Regions from separate parts of the Cronobacter muytjensii ATCC 51329 genome, predicted to be linked through region 4. Evidence: predicted binding sites of a transcription regulator. Region 4 holds the regulator's gene; each other region holds the start of a gene.
The links. The regulator PurR, encoded in region 4, represses purine synthesis genes. The targets are predictions, from matches to a motif close to CANGCAAACGTTTGCNTG.
Positions count from the first base shown of each region.

Region 1 (5,822 bases), 1.3 Mb from region 4:
CTTTAACGATCCAGAGGAGTAAGGTTTGGCCAATAACGAGCGTCGGGTAGTGTTTTTTGATCTGGATGGCACGCTGCATCAACAGGATATGTTCGGCACCTTTATGCGCTATCTGCTGCGGCGTCAGCCGCTCAACCTGCTGCTGGTTATTCCTCTGCTGCCCGTCGTGGTCGGCGGGCTGTTAATTAAAGGGCGCGCTGCCCGCTGGCCGATGAGCCTGCTGCTCTGGGGCTGCACATTTGGCCATAGCGAGGCGCGTCTTAAAGCGCTCGAAAACGATTTCTCCGGCTGGTTTCGCCAGCATGTGACCGCGTTTCCGGTCGTGCATGAGCGCCTGACCGGCTATCTCACCAGCACCGACGCCGATGTCTGGCTTATCACTGGCTCTCCGCAGTCGCTGGTGGAGCAGGTCTATTACGACACCCCGTGGTTGCCGCGCGTAAACGTCATCGCAAGCCAGATGGAACGCCGCTTCGGCGGCTGGGTGTTGACCCTGCGCTGCCTCGGCCATGAAAAAGTGGCGCAACTGGAGCGACAGATAGGCACGCCGCTGCGCCTCTACAGCGGCTACAGCGACAGCAAGCAGGACAACCCGCTGCTTTACTTCTGCCAGCACCGCTGGCGCGTGACGCCCCAGGGGCAGCTTCAACAGCTCGAATAAGGCGCGCGTTTCGCAACCCATAAACGGTGTGTATAATGCCGCCCGCCTTATACTCCCGGAGAACACCGTGTCACAGACTGAACTCACCCATGAATACTGGATGCGCCACGCGCTGACGCTGGCGCAGCGCGCCTGGGATGAGGGCGAGGTGCCGGTAGGGGCGGTGCTGGTGCACAATAATCAGGTGATAGGCGAAGGCTGGAACCGTCCGATTGGCCGTCACGATCCCACTGCCCATGCGGAGATCATGGCGCTGCGCCAGGGCGGGCTGGTGCTGCAAAACTATCGCCTGCTGGAAACCACGCTCTATGTCACGCTTGAACCCTGCGTGATGTGCGCAGGCGCGATGGTGCACGGGCGCATCGGCACGCTGGTGTTCGGCGCGCGCGACGCCAAAACCGGCGCGGTCGGCTCGCTGATGGATATCACAGGCCACCCCGGCATGAACCATCAGGTGCAGGTTATCGAGGGGATAATGGCGCCAGAGTGTTCGGCGATGCTGAGTGCGTTTTTCCGACAGCGCCGGCTTGAGAAAAAGGCCCTAAAGGAAGCGACGAAAAGGGCGACGGGAACAGACCCTGCGGCGTGATGCCCGTCGGGTAGCGCTGCACAAGCTTAGGCTGAGCCGAGGCCACCGCCTGTTTTTCTTTCTCCAGCAAATACCCCACCAGGCTTATCTGGTATTTCCGGATATTTTCCACATACGCGTAAGCTTCATGGCCGCGCGCGTAGCCATAGGTCAGTTTGCTGTAATAAGGCCGCTGGCTCAGGAGCGGCAGCCGCTGCTTCACATCCGCCCAGCTGTCCGGGTTGCCTTTCTGCTTCGCCGTTAACACGCGGGCGTCCAGCATATGCGCGTAGCCCATATTGTACGCCGCCAGCGCAAACCAGATCCGCTCCTCTTCCGGCACGCTTTCCGGTACTTTGCTCATCATATCTTTCAGATAACGCGCGCCGCCGCTGATGCTCTGTTCGGCGTCGAGCCTGTCGGTCAGGCCCAGGCTTTGCGCCGTATTGCGGGTCAGCATCATCAGCCCGCGCACGCCGGTCGGCGAGGTGGCCTGGCTGTCCCAGTGGGATTCCTGATACGAAATCGCCGCCAGCAAGCGCCAGTCGATGTCAGTGGCGTATTTTTCAAACAGCGGCTGGAGCTCCGGCAGCACATTATCGACGGCGCGCAGGAAGCTGCGGGTATCGACATAATCGAAATCATTGCCGTGGCCGAGGTATTTTTCTTCAAGGCGCGCCAGCGTACCGTCTTCGTTAATCTGGTTAAAAAAGTCGAGCAGGGCGGCGGAAAGCGAGTTATCGCCGCTGCGGCGGCTAAACCAGGTCACCGGCTGTTCGTCGCTCAGATCCAGCGCCACCGCCAGTTGCGGGTGGACGCGCTGAAACAGGCCGATAGCCACCGAGTCGGCAATGGTGTAATCCAGTTGCCCCTGCGCCACCTGCAACATCAGCTCGTTACTGCTGAGCTTAGGATCGACCCGCCAGCTTAAATCCGGGTAGCGAGTCTCCTTCAGGTGTTGCAGCTCGCTTAGCGCGACATGACCGGGCGCGATGGTTAGCTGATCGTCTTTGATACTGGCGAGGCTGCGCGGGCGCAGGCTGCCGACGCGGTAAACCATCTGCTGCGACACCGAGTAATAAATGGGGCCAGCCTGATAGTGCTGGCTGCGCTCTTCGTTATAGACCAGGCCTGCGGCGAGCAGATCGGCCGTGTTATTGTCGAGGTCATCAAACAGCTGGTTGATATTCTGGCGCACGGTGACTTCGAGCTTGACGCCCAGATAGTCGGCAAACGCCTGGCTGAGCTCATAATCGAGCCCGGAGATCGTCTCATTGACGCGATACATGGTCAGCGGCGTGGCGATAGTGCTGACGCGCAAAACCCCCCGCGCCTGAATAGCGGCGATACGGTTATCGGCTTTGCCGGACCAGGGAATGGCCGGCCATAAGGCCACTGCCAGCAGCAGGGTAACGACGCCGATGAGCAGATAATTAAGCTTTAATTTTTTCAATTAGTTAATTCTCTGCGTTGCCGTGAGGCTCAGCGAACAATCGTTAATAAACCGTTTCGTTTGAATGGCATGGAGCGGCATTTTGCGCAACAAAGCGACACTTGGCAACTAATTAGAGGAATTGGTCACACCAAACGTTAACGCGACGGTGGGATTTTATTTCTACGCAAACGGTTTCGTCAGCGCGCCGGATTCTCTATAATGACGCCCGTTTTCCCCCTTGCGCCCACTGAGGTGCCCTCCGGCGCTTCGAAGACGAGAGACTTGATGATGGAAATTCTGCGTGGTTCGCCCGCTCTGTCGGCATTTCGTATTAACAAACTGCTGGCTCGTTTCAAAGACGCTCACCTCCCGGTGAAAACCATTTATGCCGAGTATGTTCATTTTGCTGACCTCGCCGCACCGCTGAATGCCGAAGAGCACGCGCGCCTTGAGCGCCTGCTGAAATATGGGCCGAGCCTTGCGGGCCATGCTCCGTCCGGACGCCTGCTGCTGGTCACGCCGCGTCCCGGCACCATCTCTCCCTGGTCCTCTAAAGCGACAGATATCGCCCACAACTGCGGGCTCAGTCAGATTAAACGCCTGGAGCGCGGCGTGGCGTACTACATTGACGCCGACGCGACGGCGGGCGATGACGCCTGGCAGCAGATAGCGGCGGTGCTGCACGACCGCATGATGGAGAGCGTCTTCGGCGCGCTGGAAGAGGCGGCGCAACTGTTTTCGCATCATGAGCCCGCGCCGGTGCAGAGCGTGGATCTGCTGGGACAGGGCCGTCATGCGCTGGCCGACGCCAACGTACGTCTGGGGCTGGCGCTGGCGGAAGATGAAATCGACTACCTGCACGACGCGTTCACCCGCCTGGGGCGCAACCCGAATGACATCGAGCTCTATATGTTCGCGCAGGCCAACTCCGAACACTGCCGCCACAAAATTTTCAACGCCGACTGGGTTATCGACGGCGAAAAACAGCCGAAATCGCTGTTTAAGATGATCAAAAACACGTTCGAGAAGACGCCGAACTTCGTGCTCTCCGCCTATAAAGACAATGCGGCGGTCATGGAAGGCTCCTCGGTGGGGCGTTTCTACGCCGACCATGAGGCGGGCCGCTACGCCTTCCATCAGGAGCCGGCGCACATCCTGATGAAAGTGGAAACGCATAACCACCCCACCGCCATTTCGCCGTGGCCGGGCGCCGCGACGGGCTCCGGCGGCGAAATCCGCGACGAAGGCGCGACGGGGCGCGGCGCGAAGCCGAAAGCGGGCCTGGTGGGTTTTTCCGTCTCGAACCTGCGTATCCCGGGCTTTGAACAGCCGTGGGAAGAGGATTTCGGCAAGCCGGATCGCATCGTCACCGCGCTCGACATTATGACCGACGGCCCGCTTGGCGGCGCGGCGTTCAACAACGAATTTGGCCGCCCGGCGCTGAACGGCTATTTCCGTACTTATGAAGAGAAAGTGGCGAGCCACAACGGCGAAGAGCTGCGCGGCTATCACAAGCCGATTATGCTCGCGGGCGGCATCGGCAACATCCGCGCCGACCACGTGCAGAAAGGTGACATTCCGCCAGGGGCTAAGCTGATTGTGCTTGGCGGCCCGGCAATGAATATCGGCCTCGGCGGCGGCGCGGCGTCCTCTATGGCGTCCGGCCAGTCCGACGCCGATCTCGATTTCGCCTCGGTACAGCGCGATAACCCGGAAATGGAGCGCCGCTGTCAGGAGGTCATCGACCGCTGCTGGCAGCTGGGCGAGGCCAACCCGATCCTCTTTATTCATGACGTCGGCGCGGGCGGTCTTTCTAACGCCATGCCGGAGCTGGTGAGTGACGGCGGCCGCGGCGGGCGCTTTGAACTGCGCGATATTTTAAGCGACGAGCCGGGCATGAGCCCGCTGGAAGTCTGGTGTAACGAGTCCCAGGAGCGTTACGTCCTGGCTGTGGCTCCGGAGCAACTGGCGCTGTTCGACGAACTTTGCCGCCGCGAGCGCGCGCCTTACGCCGTCATTGGCGAGGCGACCGAAGAGCTGCATCTGACGCTCAACGACAGCCACTTCGACAACCAGCCGGTGGATATGCCGCTCGACGTACTGCTCGGCAAAACGCCGAAAATGACGCGCGATGTCACCCGCCTGCAGGCGGCGGGTCAGCCGTTTGACCGCACCGGCATTACGCTTGCCGACGCGGTTAAACGTGTATTGCACCTGCCGACCGTTGCCGAAAAAACCTTCCTTGTGACGATTGGCGATCGCACCGTGACCGGCATGGTGGCGCGCGATCAGATGGTCGGCCCGTGGCAGGTGCCGGTGGCCAACTGCGCGGTGACCACCGCAAGCCTCGACAGCTACTACGGTGAAGCGATGGCAATGGGCGAACGTGCGCCGGTGGCGCTGCTGGACTTCGCCGCCTCCGCTCGCCTGGCGGTGGGTGAAGCGCTCACTAACATCGCGGCGACGCAGATCGGTGATATCAAACGCCTGAAACTTTCCGCTAACTGGATGGCGGCGGCAGGGCACCCGGGCGAAGACGCCGGTCTCTACGAGGCGGTGAAAGCGGTCGGCGAAGAGCTTTGTCCGCAGCTGGGCCTGACCATTCCGGTCGGCAAAGATTCGATGTCGATGAAAACCCGCTGGCAGCAGAATGGCGAGCAGCGCGAGATGACCTCGCCGCTGTCGCTGGTCATCTCGGCGTTCGCCCGCGTGGAAGACGTGCGCCGCACCGTGACGCCGGAACTGACCACCGAAGATAACGCGCTGCTGTTTATCGATCTTGGCAACGGCCACCACGCGCTGGGCGCGACGGCGCTCGCGCAGGTTTATCGTCAGCTTGGCGATACGCCAGCCGACGTGCGCGACGCCGGTCAGCTGAAATGCTTCTATGACGCCATTCAGGCGCTGGTGGCGCAGCGTAAACTGCTGGCCTACCACGACCGCTCCGACGGCGGCCTGCTGGTGACGCTCGCTGAGATGGCGTTCGCGGGCCACTGCGGCATTGAAGCGGATATCGCGGCGCTGGGCGACGACGCGCTGGCAGCCCTCTTTAACGAAGAGCTCGGCGCGGTTATCCAGATTGCCGCCGCCGAGCGCGAGCAGGTAGAGCGCGTGCTGAAAGATCACGGTCTGGGCGAGTGTACGCACTACCTCGGCAA
Region 1 is NZ_CP012268.1:720,580-726,401, forward strand. Features, by position in the region: gene AFK63_RS03420 (PTS transporter subunit EIIC) at 1-22, shown strand, start outside; gene yfhb (phosphatidylglycerophosphatase C) at 26-661, shown strand; partial or broken gene tadA (tRNA adenosine(34) deaminase TadA) at 762-1,163, shown strand; gene mltF (membrane-bound lytic murein transglycosylase MltF) at 1,123-2,682, opposite strand; gene purL (phosphoribosylformylglycinamidine synthase) at 2,950-5,822, shown strand, end outside.
Region 1: a site for PurR is predicted at 2,846-2,863, ahead of purL (phosphoribosylformylglycinamidine synthase). Genes of this name have one in related genera too.

Region 2 (5,822 bases), 400 kb from region 4:
AGCCCGTTAAGAATGGTTTTTGCGCCGTAGCGTTTGGTTACGCCTTCCAGCAGCAGCGGGGTACCCTGGTTAAGTCGTGCGGTCGTCATGCGTTCGCCTCCTTAAGCTGATAAGCGGGGTGCCAGCGCAGCCAGATACGTTCCAGCGCACGGGCGCTGAGATCCGCAAGCTTGCCGAGCAGGGCGTAGAGAATAATGGCCACCACCACGACGTCGGTTTGCAAAAATTCACGCGCGTTCATCGCGAGATAGCCGATGCCGGAGTTCGCCGAAATGGTTTCCGCCACGATAAGCGTCAGCCACATCAGCCCGAGCGCGAAGCGCACGCCGACCATCATCGAGGGCAGAGCGCCTGGCAAAATCACCTGCCGGAACAGGCTGAATCCGGAAAGCCCGTAGCTGCGCGCCATCTCCAGCAGTCCGCTGTCGATATTGCGAATGCCATACCAGGTGTTGATGTAAATCGGAAACAGCGTGCCGAGCGCCACCAGGAAAATTTTGGCGCTCTCGTCGATGCCGAACCACAAAATCACCAGTGGGATCAGCGCCAGATGCGGCACGTTGCGCAGCATCTGGATGGAGCTGTCGAGCAGCCGTTCGCCCCAGCGCGACAGCCCGCTGATAAGCCCAAGCGTCAGGCCAATCAGCCCGCCGATGGAAAATCCCACCAGCGCGCGCCAGCTGCTGATCGCCAGATGCTGCCAGAGCTCGCCGCTGGCGGTCAGCCGCCAGAAGGTCTCTGCCACGTTTTCCGGTGACGGCAGAATGCGCGTGGAGAGCCAGCCTGCCTGAGAGGCGAACTGCCAGACGACGAGCACCCCCACGGGCAGCGCCCACGGCGCGGCGCGCTGGAGCCATTTTTGCGAAGCGCTTGCCATGCGGCCTCCTTAACTCTGCGCCACCCGGCGCGGAATAAACTCATTCGCCACCGCCTCGCCCTGCGCGGTCAGCGCGCGCGGTTGCGGCACGTCAGGAATAGCGACATCCAGGTGCGGGAACAGCAGCTCGCCCACCCGATACGCCTCTTCCAGATGCGGGTAACCGGAAAGAATAAAGCTGTCGATACCGAGCGCCGCATATTCATTAATCCGCGCCGCGACCGTCGGGCCGTCGCCCACCAGCGCTGTGCCCGCGCCGCCGCGGACCAGACCTACGCCTGCCCACAGATTGGGGCTGATTTCCAGCCGGTCGCGACGCCCGCCGTGCAGCGCGGCCATCCGCTGCTGGCCGACGGAATCCTGACGCGCGAACGCCGCCTGCGCTTTGGCGATCGTCTCGTCGTCGAGATGGGCGATCAACCGGTCGGCGGCCTGCCAGGCTTCTTCCGTAGTTTCGCGGACAATAACATGCAGGCGAATGCCAAAGCGCACCGTGCGCCCGTGGGCCGCGGCTTTGGCGCGTACCTGGGCGATTTTCTCTTTTACCTGTTCCGGCGGCTCGCCCCAGGTCAGGTAGAGATCGACCTGTTCGGCGGCCAGATCCTGCGCTACGTCCGACGATCCGCCAAAATAGAGCGGCGGGCGCGGTTGTTGCACCGGCGGGAACAGCAGTTGCGCGCCGCGCACCTTGATATGCTTGCCGTCAAAATCGACTTTTTCGCCTTCCAGCAGACGGCGCCAGACGCGGGTAAATTCCGCTGATGCCTCGTAACGGGCGGTGTGATCGAGGAAAACGCCATCGCCCGCCAGCTCCTGTGGGTCGCTACCGGTCACCAGGTTAAACAGCGCGCGGCCGTTCGAAAGCCGGTCGAGCGTTGCCGCCTGGCGCGCTGCTACGGTCGGCGACACCACTGACGGGCGCAACGCCACCAGAAATTTGAGCCGCTGGGTTACCGGGATCATGGACGCGGCGACCAGCCAGGCGTCCTCGCACGAGCGCCCGGTCGGGATCAGCACGCCGGTAAATCCGAGGCGGTCGGCGGCCTGCGCGATTTGTTGCAGATAACCGTGATCGACCGGGCGGGCGCCTGCGTCGCTGCCGAGATAGTGGCCGTCGCCGTGGGTCGGTAAAAACCAGAACAGATTCAGACTCATGATTTCTCTCCTTCGGTTGCGCCGGTCCAGATGCGGCTGCGGATATCGACTTTTTTCGGTACCAGATGATTGTCATAAAACAGATCCGCAGTGTGTTGCTGGCGCGCGGCGGTCTCTTCGTTGACGGGCGTGATGCGGGTCGGCGGGCGGTGATCGAAATAGCGCTCAATCACCGGCACGGGCAGGCCGATGCTCTGCGCAAACAGCTTCACGCTCTCTGCGCGCTGGCTGCGGGTGAGTGCGTCCGCCTCGCTGAAGCTGTCCAGCACGCCGGACAGGAACGCGCCATATTTCTGCGCGTACGGGCGGGAGGCGAGATAGAACGAGCCGGTGAGGTCAAGATCGGTGCCGTTGGTCAGCACCCGCACGCCGCCCTGAATCAGCGCCGCGGAGTAGTACGGGTCCCAGATGGCCCAGGCGTCGACGTTGCCCTGCGTGAAGGCGGCGCGCGCATCCGCGGGCGTCAGATAGACCGGCTGGATATCCTGAAAGCTCAGTCCGGCTTTTTGCAGCGCGCGCAGCAGCAGGTTGTGGGAGCTGGAGCCTTTCTGGAAGGCGACCTTATGGCCTTTTAAGTCGGCGACACTTTTAATCGTACTGTTTTCAGCCACCAGCAGTACTTCGGCTTTCGGTTTTGGCGGCTCGCTGCCGATATACACCAGATCCGCGCCGGCTGCCTGCGCGAATATCGGCGGAATATCGCCAGTACTGCCGAGATCGATACTGCCCACATTCAACGCCTCCAGCAGTTGCGGGCCCGCCGGGAATTCAACCCAGTTGATTTTGGTATGCGGATAACGTTTTTCCAGCAGCTGATGGCTTTTCGCCAGCACCATGCTCACGGAGCCTTTCTGATACCCGATGCGTAGCGCCTCGGGCTGCGGCGCGGCGGCGCTGGCGCCTGCGGCGAAGAGCGTGAAGCTTACTACCAGCAGCGGCGCGGCGTGACGGCGCAAAAGATTAAGCATGTAACGTTCTCCTTGTGAAGTGCGGCGCAGAGGGCGCCTGATGACGGCGCGTCAGCGCCTGCCAGAAAGTGTCCAGCGCCTCGTCAAGACGCGTTTGCAGCAGCGGCGAAAAGCGCGGCTGGTGATGGTAATCGAGCACCTGGCTGTCGTCGGCGAAGACGCCGTGCAGGATCTCCTGCGCTTTGAGGGCGTTCAGCACCGGCTTAAGGGCGTAGTCGAGCGCCAGCAGATGGCCGACCGAACCGCCTGTCGCGACGGGCAGCACCACTTTTTTCTCAAGCGCCCGTTCGGGCAGGAGATCGAGCAGCGTTTTCAGCGCGCCGGAAAAGGACGCTTTATAAATGGGGGTAGCGATAATCACGCCGTCCGCCTGCTGTAGCTGTTCAATAAGCGTGAGCAGCGCGGGGCTGTCGAAACGGGCGTAAAGGAGATCGTCGGCGGCGAAATTCTGGATATGCCAGTGGCAGACCTCAACATCAAGCCGGGTCAGTTCGCCTGCGAGATAAGAGAGCAGGGCGCTGGAGCGTGACGGAAAACGTGGACTTCCCGCCAGAGTAATAACCCGCATACCACCTCCTTATAACAAAAAGTAAGTTTTCAGTTAACATTAATAACAATATGAGAGGATAGTGGCAGAGGGGCGCGCGGCGAGAAACTAAAAATTTCGGCGATACTTTGCCGAAAAACGCATAATCAGCGCGGCGGGAAGAAAACGTTTGCCTGTGCCGGTCTTTTTTGCCGCAGGTCAATTCCCTTTGTGAAGCGGATCGCAGATAATAGCGCCCCGGTTTGCATACCGGGAATCCAGGAGAGTTCATGTACTACCCCTTCGTTCGAAAAGCCCTGTTTCAGCTCGACCCCGAGCGCGCTCACGAATTTACCTTCCAGCAAATGCGCCGTATTACGGGCACGCCTCTTGAGGCGCTGATGCGCCAGAACGTGCCGGCGAAACCGGTCACCTGTATGGGGCTGACGTTTAAAAACCCGCTGGGGCTTGCCGCAGGCCTTGATAAAAACGGCGAGTGCATCGATGTGCTCGGCGCGCTGGGTTTCGGCTCGGTCGAAATCGGCACCGTAACGCCGCGTCCGCAGCCGGGCAACGACAAGCCGCGTATCTTCCGTCTGGTGGAGGCGGAGGGGCTGATTAACCGCATGGGCTTTAATAATCTCGGCGTGGATAACCTGGTGGAGAATGTTAAAAGAGCGCACTTTGACGGCGTGCTCGGCATTAATATCGGCAAAAATAAAGACACGCCGGTGGAGCAGGGGAAAGATGACTATCTGATCTGCATGGAAAAGGTGTTTCCTTATGCGGGTTACATCGCCATTAATATCTCTTCACCGAATACCCCCGGTCTGCGTTCGCTGCAATATGGCGATGCGCTGGACGATCTGCTCGGCGCGATTAAAGCGCAGCAGCAGCAGCTTTCGCAAAAGCATCATAAATATGTGCCGGTTGCAGTAAAGATCGCGCCGGATCTTTCCATTGAAGAATTGATCCAGGTCGCCGGCAGCCTGGTACGTCATAATATTGACGGGGTAATAGCCACCAATACCACGCTCGATCGTACTCTCGTGCAGGGCATGAAACATTGCGATGAAACCGGCGGATTAAGCGGGCGTCCTCTGCAATTAAAAAGCACAGAAATCATCCGCCTGTTAAATCAGGAGCTGCAAGGACGCCTGCCCATTATCGGCGTCGGCGGGATTGATTCTGTTATCGCCGCGCGTGAAAAAATGGCGGCTGGCGCTTCGCTTATTCAGATCTATTCCGGTTTTATTTTTAAAGGCCCGCCGCTCGTCAAAGAAATTGTGACCCACCTTTAAGCATTTCCTTATCCAGGACGACCAGGGCTTTATTTTCAGCCCTGGTTGTTTTATATTCCGCGGTTGTTGCTAATTTAAACGTCATAGTCTTAGATTAATGAGGGAATAAACGAAGCGGCAAAATAAAGGAAATATTTTTAGTTTCAGAGCGGTAGGGGGATGACAATGCGTATAAAGCCGGACGACAACTGGCGCTGGTATTATGATAATGAGCACGACCGGATGATGCTCGATCTGGCCAACGGCATGCTGTTTCGCTCGCGTTTCGCCCGCAAAATGCTCACACCCGACGCGTTCGATCCTTCCGGATTCTGCGTCGATGACGCCGCGCTCTGGTTTTCCTTCGATGAAAAATGCCGTGAATTGCCTCTCGCCGCTGAGCAGCGCGCCGAACTGGTGCTGAACGCGCTGGTCGCCATCCGTTTCCTCAAACCCCAGATGCCGAAAAGCTGGCACTTTTTAGCGCATGACGAAGAGTGGCTGCCTGGCTGTGGCGATGCGGCCTGCGTATGGCTGAGCGACAGCGGTGAGGCGGTGAGCCTGCTGGTGGTGGAGCCGGGCGATAACGCCACGCTCTGCCTGCTGGCGCAGCCAGTGTTGACGATCGCAGGCCGCGCAATGCAGTTAGGGGATGCGATTAAAATCATGAACGACAGGCTCAAACCGCTGGCGTGTGCGCCGCAGTTGAGCCTTGATCAGGCTGTTTAACGAGCGAGCCGCACCGCGCCCGCCGGCACGCAACTACAGCTTAAGAAGGTGCCGTCATCGCCCAGCGCGCTCTGCTTAAGCGGCGTCACCTGACCTTCCAGCAGCGTTACGCGACAGCTGCCGCAGATCCCGGCGCGGCAGGAGTACGGCACCCGGATCCCTTGCTGCTCCAGTTGTTCCAGCACGACCTGCTGGTTATTGCCATCAAAGCGCTTGCCTTCCCATTCTATCGACACCTGTGCCGCCGCGGCAGTGGCCGGTGCCACGCGCTCTTCCACATCGCCTGC
Region 2 is NZ_CP012268.1:2,458,665-2,464,486, reverse strand. Features, by position in the region: gene ssuB (aliphatic sulfonates ABC transporter ATP-binding protein) at 1-89, opposite strand, end outside; gene ssuC (aliphatic sulfonate ABC transporter permease SsuC) at 86-877, opposite strand; gene ssuD (FMNH2-dependent alkanesulfonate monooxygenase) at 887-2,032, opposite strand; gene AFK63_RS11475 (sulfonate ABC transporter substrate-binding protein) at 2,029-3,000, opposite strand; gene ssuE (NADPH-dependent FMN reductase) at 2,993-3,568, opposite strand; gene pyrD (quinone-dependent dihydroorotate dehydrogenase) at 3,817-4,827, shown strand; gene zapC (cell division protein ZapC) at 4,993-5,535, shown strand; gene AFK63_RS11455 (YcbX family protein) at 5,532-5,822, opposite strand, start outside.
Region 2: a site for PurR is predicted at 3,706-3,723, ahead of pyrD (quinone-dependent dihydroorotate dehydrogenase). Genes of this name have one in related genera too.

Region 3 (5,822 bases), 1.2 Mb from region 4:
TCCAGCACGTCTTCCAGCGTAACCGGCTCAAAGTAAAGGCGGTCGGAAGTATCGTAGTCGGTGGAGACGGTTTCCGGGTTGCAGTTGACCATGATGGTCTCGTAACCGTCTTCACGCAGCGCCAGCGCGGCGTGTACGCAGCAGTAGTCGAACTCAATGCCCTGGCCGATACGGTTCGGCCCGCCGCCCAGCACCATGATTTTTTCACGATCCAGGTTCGGGTTCGCCTCGCACTCTTCTTCATAAGTGGAGTACATGTAGGCGGTATCGGTGGCGAATTCCGCCGCGCAGGTATCCACACGCTTATAGACCGGATGCAGGTTGTACTGCTCGCGCAGCTTGCGGATTTCCGATTCACTGACGCCCGCGAGTTTCGCAAGACGCGCATCGGCGAAGCCTTTACGTTTGAGCATCCGCAGGAAATCGGCGTTCAGGCCGTTAATGCCCTGCTCGGCGACCTGTTCTTCAAGGCGCACCAGCTCTTCAATCTGCACCAGGAACCAGCGGTCGATGTTGGTCAGGTTGAAAACGCCGTCAACGGACAGGCCCGCGCGGAAAGCGTCAGCGATGTACCAGATACGCTCGGCGCCCGCGTCTTTCAGCTCACGACGGATTTTGGTCAGCGCTTCCGGGTCATCCAGGCTCACTTTCGGGTCAAAACCGGTCGCGCCTACTTCCAGACCGCGCAGCGCTTTCTGCATCGACTCCTGCTGAGTGCGGCCAATCGCCATGACCTCACCGACCGACTTCATCTGGGTGGTCAGACGGTCGTTAGCGCCCGCAAATTTCTCAAAGTTAAAGCGCGGAATTTTGGTGACAACGTAGTCGATAGACGGCTCGAAGGAGGCCGGGGTACGGCCACCGGTGATGTCGTTCATCAGCTCGTCGAGGGTATAGCCCACCGCCAGTTTCGCCGCCACTTTGGCAATCGGGAAACCGGTCGCTTTTGAGGCCAGTGCTGAGGAGCGCGACACGCGGGGGTTCATTTCAATAACAATCAGACGACCATTTTTCGGGTTCACCGCAAACTGCACGTTAGAGCCGCCGGTTTCGACGCCGATTTCACGCAGTACCGCCATCGAGGCGTTACGCATGATCTGATATTCCTTGTCGGTCAGCGTCTGGGCCGGGGCCACGGTGATGGAGTCGCCGGTATGGATGCCCATGGCGTCGAAGTTTTCGATAGAGCAGACGATGATGCAGTTGTCATTTTTATCACGCACCACTTCCATCTCGTACTCTTTCCAGCCGATCAGCGATTCGTCAATCAGCAGCTCTTTGGTCGGGGAAAGGTCGAGGCCGCGGGCGCAAATTTCTTCGAATTCCTCGCGGTTATACGCGATGCCGCCGCCGGTGCCGCCCATCGTAAAGGACGGGCGAATGATGCACGGATAACCGACATCCGCCGCGACAGCCAGCGCTTCGTCCATATTATGGGCAATGCCGGAGCGCGCGGTTTCAAGGCCGATTTTCTTCATCGCCACGTCGAAGCGGCGGCGGTCTTCGGCTTTATCAATCGCGTCGGCAGTGGCGCCAATCATGGTGACGCCAAACTCTTCCAGTACGCCCTGACGCTCCAGTTCCAGCGCGCAGTTCAGCGCCGTCTGGCCGCCCATGGTCGGCAGCACCGCATCCGGACGCTCTTTTTCGATGATTTTACGCACCACTTCCCAGTGGATCGGCTCAATATAAGTCGCATCCGCCATCTCCGGGTCGGTCATGATGGTCGCGGGGTTGGAGTTCACCAGAATGACGCGGTAGCCCTCTTCACGCAGCGCTTTACACGCCTGGGCGCCGGAGTAGTCGAATTCGCACGCCTGGCCGATAACAATCGGACCGGCGCCAAGAATCAGGATGCTTTTAATGTCTGTACGTTTTGGCATTTTCTCTCTGTCTCCTGATTACTTAGCGTCTTGACGATACTGCTTAATTAAATCAATGAAATGGTCAAACAGCGGCGCGGCATCATGCGGCCCCGGGCTCGCCTCCGGGTGCCCCTGGAAGCTGAACGCCGGTTTATCGGTGCGGTGAATGCCCTGCAACGTATTATCGAACAGGGATTTGTGAGTCACGCGCAGCGTGGCGGGCATTGAGGCTTCGTCAACCGCAAAGCCGTGGTTCTGGGCGGTGATCATCACGCAGTTGTTGTCGAGATCTTTAACCGGGTGGTTGCCGCCGTGGTGGCCGAACTTCATCTTCACGGTTTTCGCGCCGCTCGCCAGCGCCAGCAACTGATGGCCAAGGCAGATGCCGAAGACCGGCACGTCGGTGTCGAGGAATTTTTTAATGGCGTCGATGGCGTAATCGCATGGCGCCGGGTCGCCGGGACCATTTGAGAGGAAGATGCCGTCCGGGTTCATTTTCAGCACGTCTTCCGCCGGTGTCTGCGCCGGGACGACCGTCAGGCGGCAGCCGCGGTCCACCAGCATACGCAGAATGTTGCGCTTCACGCCGTAGTCGTAAGCCACCACATGGTAAGGCAGTTCTTCTTCTTTCTTCGCTTCCGGCAGCTCGCCTTTAAGCGTCCAGCTGCCCTGGGTCCAGCTCCAGGCTTCTTTAGTGGTCACTTCTTTCGCCAGATCCATGCCGTTGAGGCCCGGGAAGGCTTTCGCTTTTTCAAGCGCCAGCGCGGCATCGACATTATCCCCTGCGATGATGCAGCCGTTCTGGGCGCCTTTCTCACGCAGCAGACGCGTCAGCTTACGAGTATCGATATCGGCAATCGCCACGATGTTATGGCGCTTCAGGTAAGAAGAGAGATCCTCGGTGTTGCGGTAGTTGCTGGCAATCAGCGGCAAATCGCGGATCACGAGGCCCTGAGCATGTACCTGGGAGGACTCAGCGTCGGCGTCGTTAGTACCGACATTACCAATATGGGGATAAGTAAGAGTGACAATCTGGCGGGAGTAGGAAGGATCAGTGAGGATTTCTTGATAACCGGTCATAGAAGTATTGAAAACGACTTCCCCTACTGCCGTACCTGTTGCCCCGATGGCCCGACCGTAGAATTGGGTTCCGTCTTCCAGAACCAACAGCGCTGACTTAATCAAAACGTCCTCCAGGGAATAAACAGTCAATTTATTTGCATATTAATTCAACCGGTGTGGCTAAATCAATGCAAAAACGCCTGAACAGCGAATTTTTGGCAAACGGCGGCATTCTAGAGATAACCCAGGGGGAAGTCTACCTGAAAACGCACTTTTTATTGTTATTTTGGCGCCTTTAATGAAAACAGCGAGAATGAGAGGCAAAAAACACAGAAAACGAAGCGCGGAAAACGGTTGCTGGACAAGAAAAATAAAGCGGAAGCATAACACAGCTTTTAAAGTGGACCAAACGGTCAAAATTCACAACCTGATAACGAAAAAACACTCATAAAGTTAGTTTTTAAGAGCACTTTAACCTTAAAATCGTTAAGAACGCCAAAAACAGCAAAATAAAAAAGGGCAATAATTTATTGCCCTTCCAATCAAAAAGTTACGATTGTAATAACCACATCACGATGGGTAATAATAATTACAAATCATTAAGATTAAGCACATCACGCATATCATAAAAGCCATTTTTACGGGATTTTACCCACAATGCCGATCTCACCGCGCCGTTTGCAAATGTCATACGGCTGGACGCTTTATGGGTAATTTCGATGCGCTCGCCGATATCAGCAAACATGGCGGTGTGCTCACCCACGATATCGCCCGCGCGTACCGTGGCGAACCCAATGGTGCCGGGCTCTCGCTCGCCAGTGTGGCCTTCGCGAGCGTATACCGCGCAGCTTTTCAGATCTTTATTCAGCGCGCCGGCAATCGCCTCGCCCATTGCCAGCGCCGTGCCCGAAGGCGCGTCGACTTTATGACGGTGATGCGCTTCAATAATTTCGATATCGGTGTAATCGCCCATCACCTGCGCTGCTTTTTCAAGCAGTTTAAGCATGACATTAACGCCCACGCTGAAGTTGGCGGCGAAAACCACCGGGATAGCCGTCGCGGCATCACGAATCGCGGCTTTACCGGCGTCGTCAAAGCCGGTGGTGCCGATGACCATGCCTTTACCCTGCGCGCGGCAGAACGCCAGATGGGCGAGCGTGCCCTCCGGGCGCGTGAAATCGATAAACACATCGAAGTCATCTTTTACTGCCTCAAGGCGGCTCTGAATAATAACGCCGGTCGCGCCAGCGCCTGCCAGCTCGCCGGCATCCGCGCCCAGCAGCGTCGAGCCGTCGCGCTCAAGCGCCGCGCCCAGCGCCACGCCTTCCATTGAAATTGCCGCCTGGATTAATTGCCGTCCCATACGGCCACCCGCCCCCGCGATCGCGACGCGGACCTGTGCATCATGCATATTTATACTCTTCAGATTGCTTAGAAATCGCTCTCAGGTTAACCAGCCTGACCGCAGGCCGCCAGCGGAAAACCGGGATAATTAGAAAATTATGACAAAACGGCGGGGATATCAGTAAAAGCTGTAGTAACCATTATGTTATTAAGGTTATACAGTAGAGACGGCAGGCGTTTGCGCCTGCCGCGAGGGTTAATCCGCAAGCTGGTACGCCACCAGCAGTTGCCCCTTTTTCACTTTAATACTGGTGAGCGTGACCTCGCCCACCTGCGACAGCGAGGCGACATGCGTGCCGCCGCAGCCATAGACCGGCAGCTCGCCGAAACGCACCTGACGCCGCCCGTCGACGAAATCCACCTTGCGCGGCAGATTGGCCGCAACCCATTCCGTAATAACCGCCGTAAACGCCGCGCTCCCGGGCGCGTCGGTGGCCGTATCCGGGGCAAAGGTGATTTTGCCTTCGCCGGGCCAGTGGTGCGCCTTGACCGGACGCCAGCCAAGCCGCTCGCCCGCGTACCCAATCAGATGCCCGGCGGAGTGCCAACGGGTATGGCGTGTGCGCAGCGGTTCGTCCACCACAAGCGTGGCGGGGCCGTTTGCCAGCGGCTGCGCCAGCAGATGAATGACCGTGTCGCCGCGGCTCTCTACGCGCAGCACCGGCGCGCCGTTGATCGTGCCGCTATCGGCGGGCTGCCCGCCGCCCTGCGGGTGAAACAGCGTCCTGTCCAGCTCCACTTCATAGTCGCCCTGCGCGTTTTGCTCGCAGCGCAGCACCGTCGCCTCGCCCGTTAAGGCGTCACTCAGGTAGTAGTCTCGTTGTGTCATCGTTGTCCTCCCGGTTCATCACACAGTATATTTATTATTGCCGCTGCGATAATCCTGCGCGGCGACAACGAACCTTTGCATCAGGCGCACAAATATGAATTTAGCTCTACTGCCCGATATCGCCGTTTTCGTCCAGGTGGTGGAGAGCGGCAGCTTCTCCGCCGCCGCGCGAAAGCTTGGCAGCACGCCCTCTTCCGTCAGCCGCAGCGTTTCACGTCTTGAGCGTGAGCTGGGCTGCAAGCTGCTGGTGCGCACCACCCGCAAGCTGCGCCTGAGCGAGGCAGGCTGCGGCGTGTTTCAGCGCGCCGCCAGCATGATGGACAACGCCCGCGATGTCATGGCGCTCGGCGGCACCGCCTCGCAGGCACCGCAGGGTCGGGTCACGCTCGGCGTGCCGAAAGCCGTAGGCCGTTTCGTGATCCACCCGCTGATGGAAGAATTTCTGGCGCGCTATCAGGAAGTTGATATCTGCCTGCGTCTCGAAGACCGCTATATGGATTTGATTGATGATGAAGTGGATCTGGCGCTGCGTATCACCGACTCGCCCTCTCCCGGCTTGTATGGCAAGCCGCTGATGCCGATAGAGCACCTGCTGTGCGCTACCCCGGCGTACCTGGCGCGCCACGGCACGCCGGAGCATCCGCAGGAATTACGTCAGCACA
Region 3 is NZ_CP012268.1:3,307,634-3,313,455, forward strand. Features, by position in the region: gene carB (carbamoyl-phosphate synthase large subunit) at 1-1,883, opposite strand, end outside; gene carA (glutamine-hydrolyzing carbamoyl-phosphate synthase small subunit) at 1,902-3,050, opposite strand; gene dapB (4-hydroxy-tetrahydrodipicolinate reductase) at 3,517-4,338, opposite strand; gene AFK63_RS15205 (alanyl-tRNA editing protein) at 4,528-5,160, opposite strand; gene AFK63_RS15210 (LysR family transcriptional regulator) at 5,255-5,822, shown strand, end outside.
Region 3: a site for PurR is predicted at 3,271-3,288, ahead of carA (glutamine-hydrolyzing carbamoyl-phosphate synthase small subunit). Genes of this name have one in related genera too.

Region 4 (5,822 bases):
CGTCGTCAGCGTCACCGCATCGCTTAAGCCTACAAGCCAGGTGGCGATCACGCTTAGCGCATAGCCCACCAGCAGCCACGGCAGCAGCTTCTCGCCGTGCCATTTTTGCAGCGCGCTGCGACAGCCGTAGCCGCCGATAAGAAAGGCGATAGTCTGCGGTACATAGCTTAAGCCTATCACCGCCGGGCTGTAGCCCATCGCGTGCAGGATAAACGGCGAACCGGTCAGCCAGGCGAAAAAGCTGGCGGAGCAGGCGGCGTAGATCAGCACATTGCCGCTATAGGCGGGCGAGCGCAGCAGCATGGCGAAGCTCAGCGGCTCGCCGTCGTGGTTGCCTTGCGGCGCGCCTGCGGGCAGACGCAGCGCCGGGATCATCAGCAGCAGCGTAATGGCGAACAGTACCACGAAAATCGCCTGCCAGTCGAAATGGTTCAGGATCCAGCTGCCAAGCAGCGGCGCCAGTGCCGGGGAGAGCCCCACCAGCGGCATAATGGTGGCGAAAATACGCCGCGCCTGCTGGGCCGGGTAGCGGTCCGTCACCAACGCCTGCCAGCTTACCGCAGCCGCACAAACGCCGACTGCCTGAATAAAGCGCAGCGCCAGCAGCGCGCCTGCGCTCTCTACCCAGACGGTGCCAAGGCAGCCTGTCGCGAAAATCCCGAGCCCCGCCAGCAAGACCGGGCGACGGCCGAAACGGTCAGAGAGCGGCCCCCAGGCTAGCTGCGCGAGCGCAAAGCCCGCGAGGAACAGACTCAGGGAGGCGCTGATAGCGGACGGCGCTGTATGGAGATCCGCTTCAATTGCCGCGAACGCCGGCAGATACATATCGGTGGCGAGAAACCCGAGCACGCTCAGCCCGGCCAGCCAGCAAAGAAAGCCTTTTGTAGGTCGCATAATTTTTGCTCACTTCGTAATACGCGAAAGAGCCCGGAGTGTACGGAGTGCAAACCGGCTTGTGAAACGTTAATATTTGCCGTTTCCATTCAAAATTTTTGCAGGCAGAAAATGTGGTCTGAGTATTCACTCGAAGTGGTAGACGCGGTGGCGCGCAACGGCAGCTTCAGCGCGGCGGCGGCGGAACTCCATCGCGTGCCTTCTGCCGTCAGCTATACCGTGCGCCAGCTTGAAGAGTGGCTGGCGGTCTCTTTGTTTGAACGTCGCCATCGTGACGTGGTGCTGACGCCCGCTGGCGCCTGGTTTCTGCGGGAAGGGCGTTCTGTTATCAAAAAAATGATGATCACCCGTCAGCAGTGCCAGCAGATTGCTAACGGCTGGCGCGGGCAGCTCTCCATCGCGGTCGATAATATCGTGCGCCCCGAACGCACGCGTCGGCTGGTGCTTGATTTCTACCGCCACTTTTCCGATGTCGAATTGCTGGTGTCGCAGGAGGTGTTTAACGGCGTCTGGGACGCGCTGGCGGACGGACGCGTGGAAGTCGCCATCGGCGCCACCCAGGCGGTGCCGGTGGGCGGCGGGCGCTTCGCGTTTCGTGATATGGGCATGTTGAGCTGGCGCTGCGTGGTGGCGAGCCATCATCCGCTGGCGCAGCACGCGGGCGCGCTCAGCGATGACAGTCTGCGCGATTACCCGTCGCTGGTGCTGGAAGACACCTCGCGCTCGCTGCCCAAACGCATCACCTGGCTGCTTGATAACCAGCATCGCGTGGTGGTGCCGGACTGGCACTGCGCCGCCGACGCGCTGAGCGAGGGACTGTGTATCGGCATGGTGCCGACGCATTTCGCAAAACCCTGGCTGGACCGCGGCCAGTGGCGGGCGTTGACGCTGGAAAACCCGTTCCCGGACGCCGCCTGCTGCCTGACGTGGCGGCAAAGTGACGCCTCGCCCGCGCTGCGCTGGCTGCTGGATTACCTGGGGGACAGTGAAACGCTGAACAAGGAGTGGCTGCGGGAGCCAGACTGAGCGGGCTCCCGGCAGGGATTAACGGCGATAGTCGCGGAACGGACCGTCCGCCACCGAGCGGCGTTCGATAAGGCGCGGGTGCACCTCGATAGTCTGGGACTCTTCGCGTTTATTAATGATGCGATCAAGCAGCATATTAAACGCGGTCTGACCCAGCGTTTCCTTCGGTTGATGGATGGTGGTCAGCGCCGGGCTGAAAAAGCGGGCGTTGCGCACGTTATCGTAGCCGATGATGGAAATATCCTGCGGCACGCGCAGGCCCATCTCGTCGGCGGCGCAAATCGCGCCCATCGCCATGATATCGCCGCCGCAGAACACAGCGGTAGGACGCTGCGGCTGGGAGAGGATCTGCTGCATCGCGCGATAGCCCGATTCCGGCTCGAAATCGCCCTGCACAATCCAGTTTTCCGGCACTTTAATCATCGCTTCTTCCAGCGCCTTCATAAAGCCGGAGAAACGCCCGACGCCGGTATTACGCTCAAGCTGGCCGGGAATCACCCCGATATCGCGATGGCCGCGCTCAATGAGATAGCGCCCCGCGAGGTATCCGCCCTGGAAGGCGTTATCGATAACCGAGTCGGTGAAATCCGCTCTGGCTTCACCCCAGTCCATCACGACCATCGGGATATGACGGTACTCCTCGAGCGTGGCGAGCAGCGGCTCGGGGTATTCCGAGCACATCACCAGCAGGCCATCGACGCGCTTTTGCGCCATCATTGACAGATAAGCGCGCTGCTTTTCCAGATTGTTATGGGCGTTGCCGAGGATCAGCGTATAGCCTTTCGCGAAGCAGCTGTTCTCAACGGCTTCGATGATTTCCGCAAAATAGGGCGCTTCGCTGCTGGTGGAGAGCAGGCCGATGGATTTGGTGTGGTTCACCTTCAGGCTGCGCGCCACGGCGCTCGGCGAATAATGTAATTCTTTAATTGCCGCCCACACCGCGTTGCGCGTCTCTTCCGCCACAAAACGGGTTTTGTTAATTACATGTGAGACTGTTGTAGTAGAAACGTTTGCTCGCTTCGCGACGTCTTTAATTGTTGCCATTAATCATCACTCCAGACCCCTCGCTGAGCCCTGTAAAATCACGGGTTAATCGTTTGCCTGTACACACCCCTGTGTGCCACGAGGGGACGTGCGGCATGCCGGGAAACGCGACATTTATCGTGAGGAGGGGTCGATGGCCGGTACCGAATAAAGTAGCGACGAATTTTGGCTTATCTTTATCGAAAGGGGAAGAGGGAAAACGCATATCTGGTTAAATGTCGCAGGATTTTTCGGCGCGTTTATGCAAAAATGCGCTCTACCTGTTTTTTATGGGGTCTTTAAGGAGAAAACCATGAGTACCGATCTGAAATTTTCGCTGGTCACCACTTTTATTGTACTGGGTTTAATTGTGGCGGGCGCGTTTACCGCCATTCTGCATTAAGGGTGTCGCGGGGGAGCGCGCCTGTTCTCCCGTCTTCTTTTTACAATTCCTGCGTTTAACCCGTTTTCTTTCGTTACCGCCTTTCTTTTTCACCTTATTCCCTTATGATTCGCTGATAACACTATTTGCGAGTTCATTAACACCTTCGCAATAATATTTTGCTGTTTTTGTTACTTATCTTTTCGACCTGAAAATGCCATTCTTCCTGCATCCTGCTGTAACGCCGTGAATTCCCGGCGCTGTTGTACAATTTCTGGAGCAATTAATGAAAGTCAATTTCCCTTTACTGGCACTGGCCATTGGTGCTTTTGGCATTGGCACGACCGAGTTTTCCCCGATGGGGCTGCTGCCGGTGATCGCCCACGGCGTTAACGTCTCGATCCCCGCAGCCGGTATGCTGATTAGCGCCTACGCGGTTGGGGTCATGGTCGGCGCGCCGCTGATGACGCTACTGCTGTCGCATCGCGCCCGGCGCAGCGCCCTGATTTTCCTGATGGCGATTTTCACGGCAGGCAATGTGCTGTCGGCGCTGGCGCCGGATTACATGACGCTGATGGCCTCGCGTATTCTCACCAGCCTCAACCACGGCGCGTTCTTTGGGCTTGGCTCCGTGGTGGCCGCAAGCGTGGTGCCTAAGCATAAGCAGGCGAGCGCCGTCGCGACGATGTTTATGGGGCTTACCATCGCCAATATCGGCGGGGTGCCTGCGGCGACCTGGCTTGGCGAAACCATCGGCTGGCGCATGTCGTTCCTCGCCACGGCAGGGCTGGGTCTGATAGCGATGGCGAGCCTCTGGTTCTCACTGCCGAAAGGCGGCAGCGGCGAGCGCCCGGATGTGAAAAGCGAACTGGCGGTGCTGATGCGCCCGCAGGTGGTGAGCGCGTTGCTGACCACAGTGCTCGGCGCGGGCGCGATGTTCACGCTCTATACCTATATCGCCCCGGTGCTGCATCATATTACTGACGCCACTCCGGCGTTTGTTACCGCGATGCTGGTACTGATTGGCGTTGGTTTTTCCATTGGCAACTATCTCGGCGGCCGTCTGGCGGACCGCTCGGTAAGCGCCACGCTGAAGGGCTTTCTGCTGCTGCTTATCGTCATCATGGCGGCTATTCCGTGGCTTGCGAAAACCGAGATCGGCGCGGCGGTCAGCATGGTGGTGTGGGGCGCGGCGACGTTCGCAGTGGTGCCGCCGCTGCAGATGCGCGTGATGCGCGTCGCCAGCGAAGCGCCTGGCCTGTCGTCATCGGTGAATATCGGCGCGTTTAACCTCGGCAACGCGCTTGGCGCGGCGGCGGGCGGCGCGGTTATCCATGCGGGCTTCGGCTACAGCGTGGTGCCGGTCATGGGCGCGCTGATTGCCGCCCTCGGTCTGCTGCTGGTGGTGCTCTCAGGACGTCGCGAAACGCAAACGGCCTGTCGCGCGGAATAAAGCGTATAACGAAAAAAACGGAGAAGGGCGACCTTCTCCGTTTTTTTGATAGCGAGCGCCGATTTAACGGATCGTGCGCGGTGTCATGACCCGGCGCGCGCCGACATAGTGGCGCTGCCAGTAATCTTCGCTGAGCGAGGTTATCTGAATTTCCTGTCCGCTACGCGGCGACTGGATAAACTTGCCGTTGCCGACATAGACGCCGACGTGATCGGCGGTGCCGCGACCCTGGGTGCGGAAGAAAACCAGATCGCCACTTTCCAGCTCGCCACGATTTACCGGTGCGGCATCGCGCAGGTGATACATTTCATTGGCGGTGCGCGGAATGCGGAATTTCACCAAATCCTTATACGCATACCAGACCAGGCCGCTGCAGTCGAAACCGGTACGCGGCGAAGTGCCGCCCCAGTGATACGGTTTGCCGATCTGGTTCATCAGCTTGTTCATGGCGGTGGTCTGGGCTTTTTTCACGCGCGCTTTATGGGCGTCCGCGATAGTCAGCGGCCCGTTAACGCATTGGGTTTTGCGGTTTTTACGGGTTTTTGAACAGGTTTGCGCGGTCAGACGGTGGCTGGCCTGTTTAACGGAATTACCGGAAGCGCGACGGGAAGCGGTTTTACTGACAGTGGATGAGGTCTTGCTGGTGCGTTTGGCGGAGGTGGTTCGCTTCTCGCTGGCAGTTTTCGCGGTTTTGGTTTTGGTTGCGTTTTTGCTTTTACTGGCGGTCTGACGGGTTTTTGTGCTGGTTTTCTTTTTCACCGTACTGGCGTGCGCTTTTTGCACCTTCGAGGCGCGCGTCTGCTCCGACGCCTGCGCGAAAGGCGCAAAAGCCAGTGATGAAGTCATTAACAAAGCACAGAGCGTGAGAGCAATTTTTGTTTTGCGCGCCACTGAGCATTCCCCTGCATAAAGCCGGCAATCATGCCAACGGATGAAATTTAAGAGCTTGCTGATTCTAATCTAAAAAAATGTCCAAAGTTAAGCAGCAAATTCTCTTCGACATGCAGTTTCGTTAACCGGCGCAATATTTTCGCCGCTTGCCGC
Region 4 is NZ_CP012268.1:2,058,587-2,064,408, reverse strand. Features, by position in the region: gene punC (purine nucleoside transporter PunC) at 1-894, opposite strand, end outside; gene punR (DNA-binding transcriptional activator PunR) at 1,006-1,920, shown strand; gene purR (HTH-type transcriptional repressor PurR) at 1,939-2,964, opposite strand; gene cydH (cytochrome bd-I oxidase subunit CydH) at 3,257-3,346, shown strand; gene AFK63_RS09565 (MFS transporter) at 3,612-4,778, shown strand; gene AFK63_RS09560 (C40 family peptidase) at 4,842-5,669, opposite strand.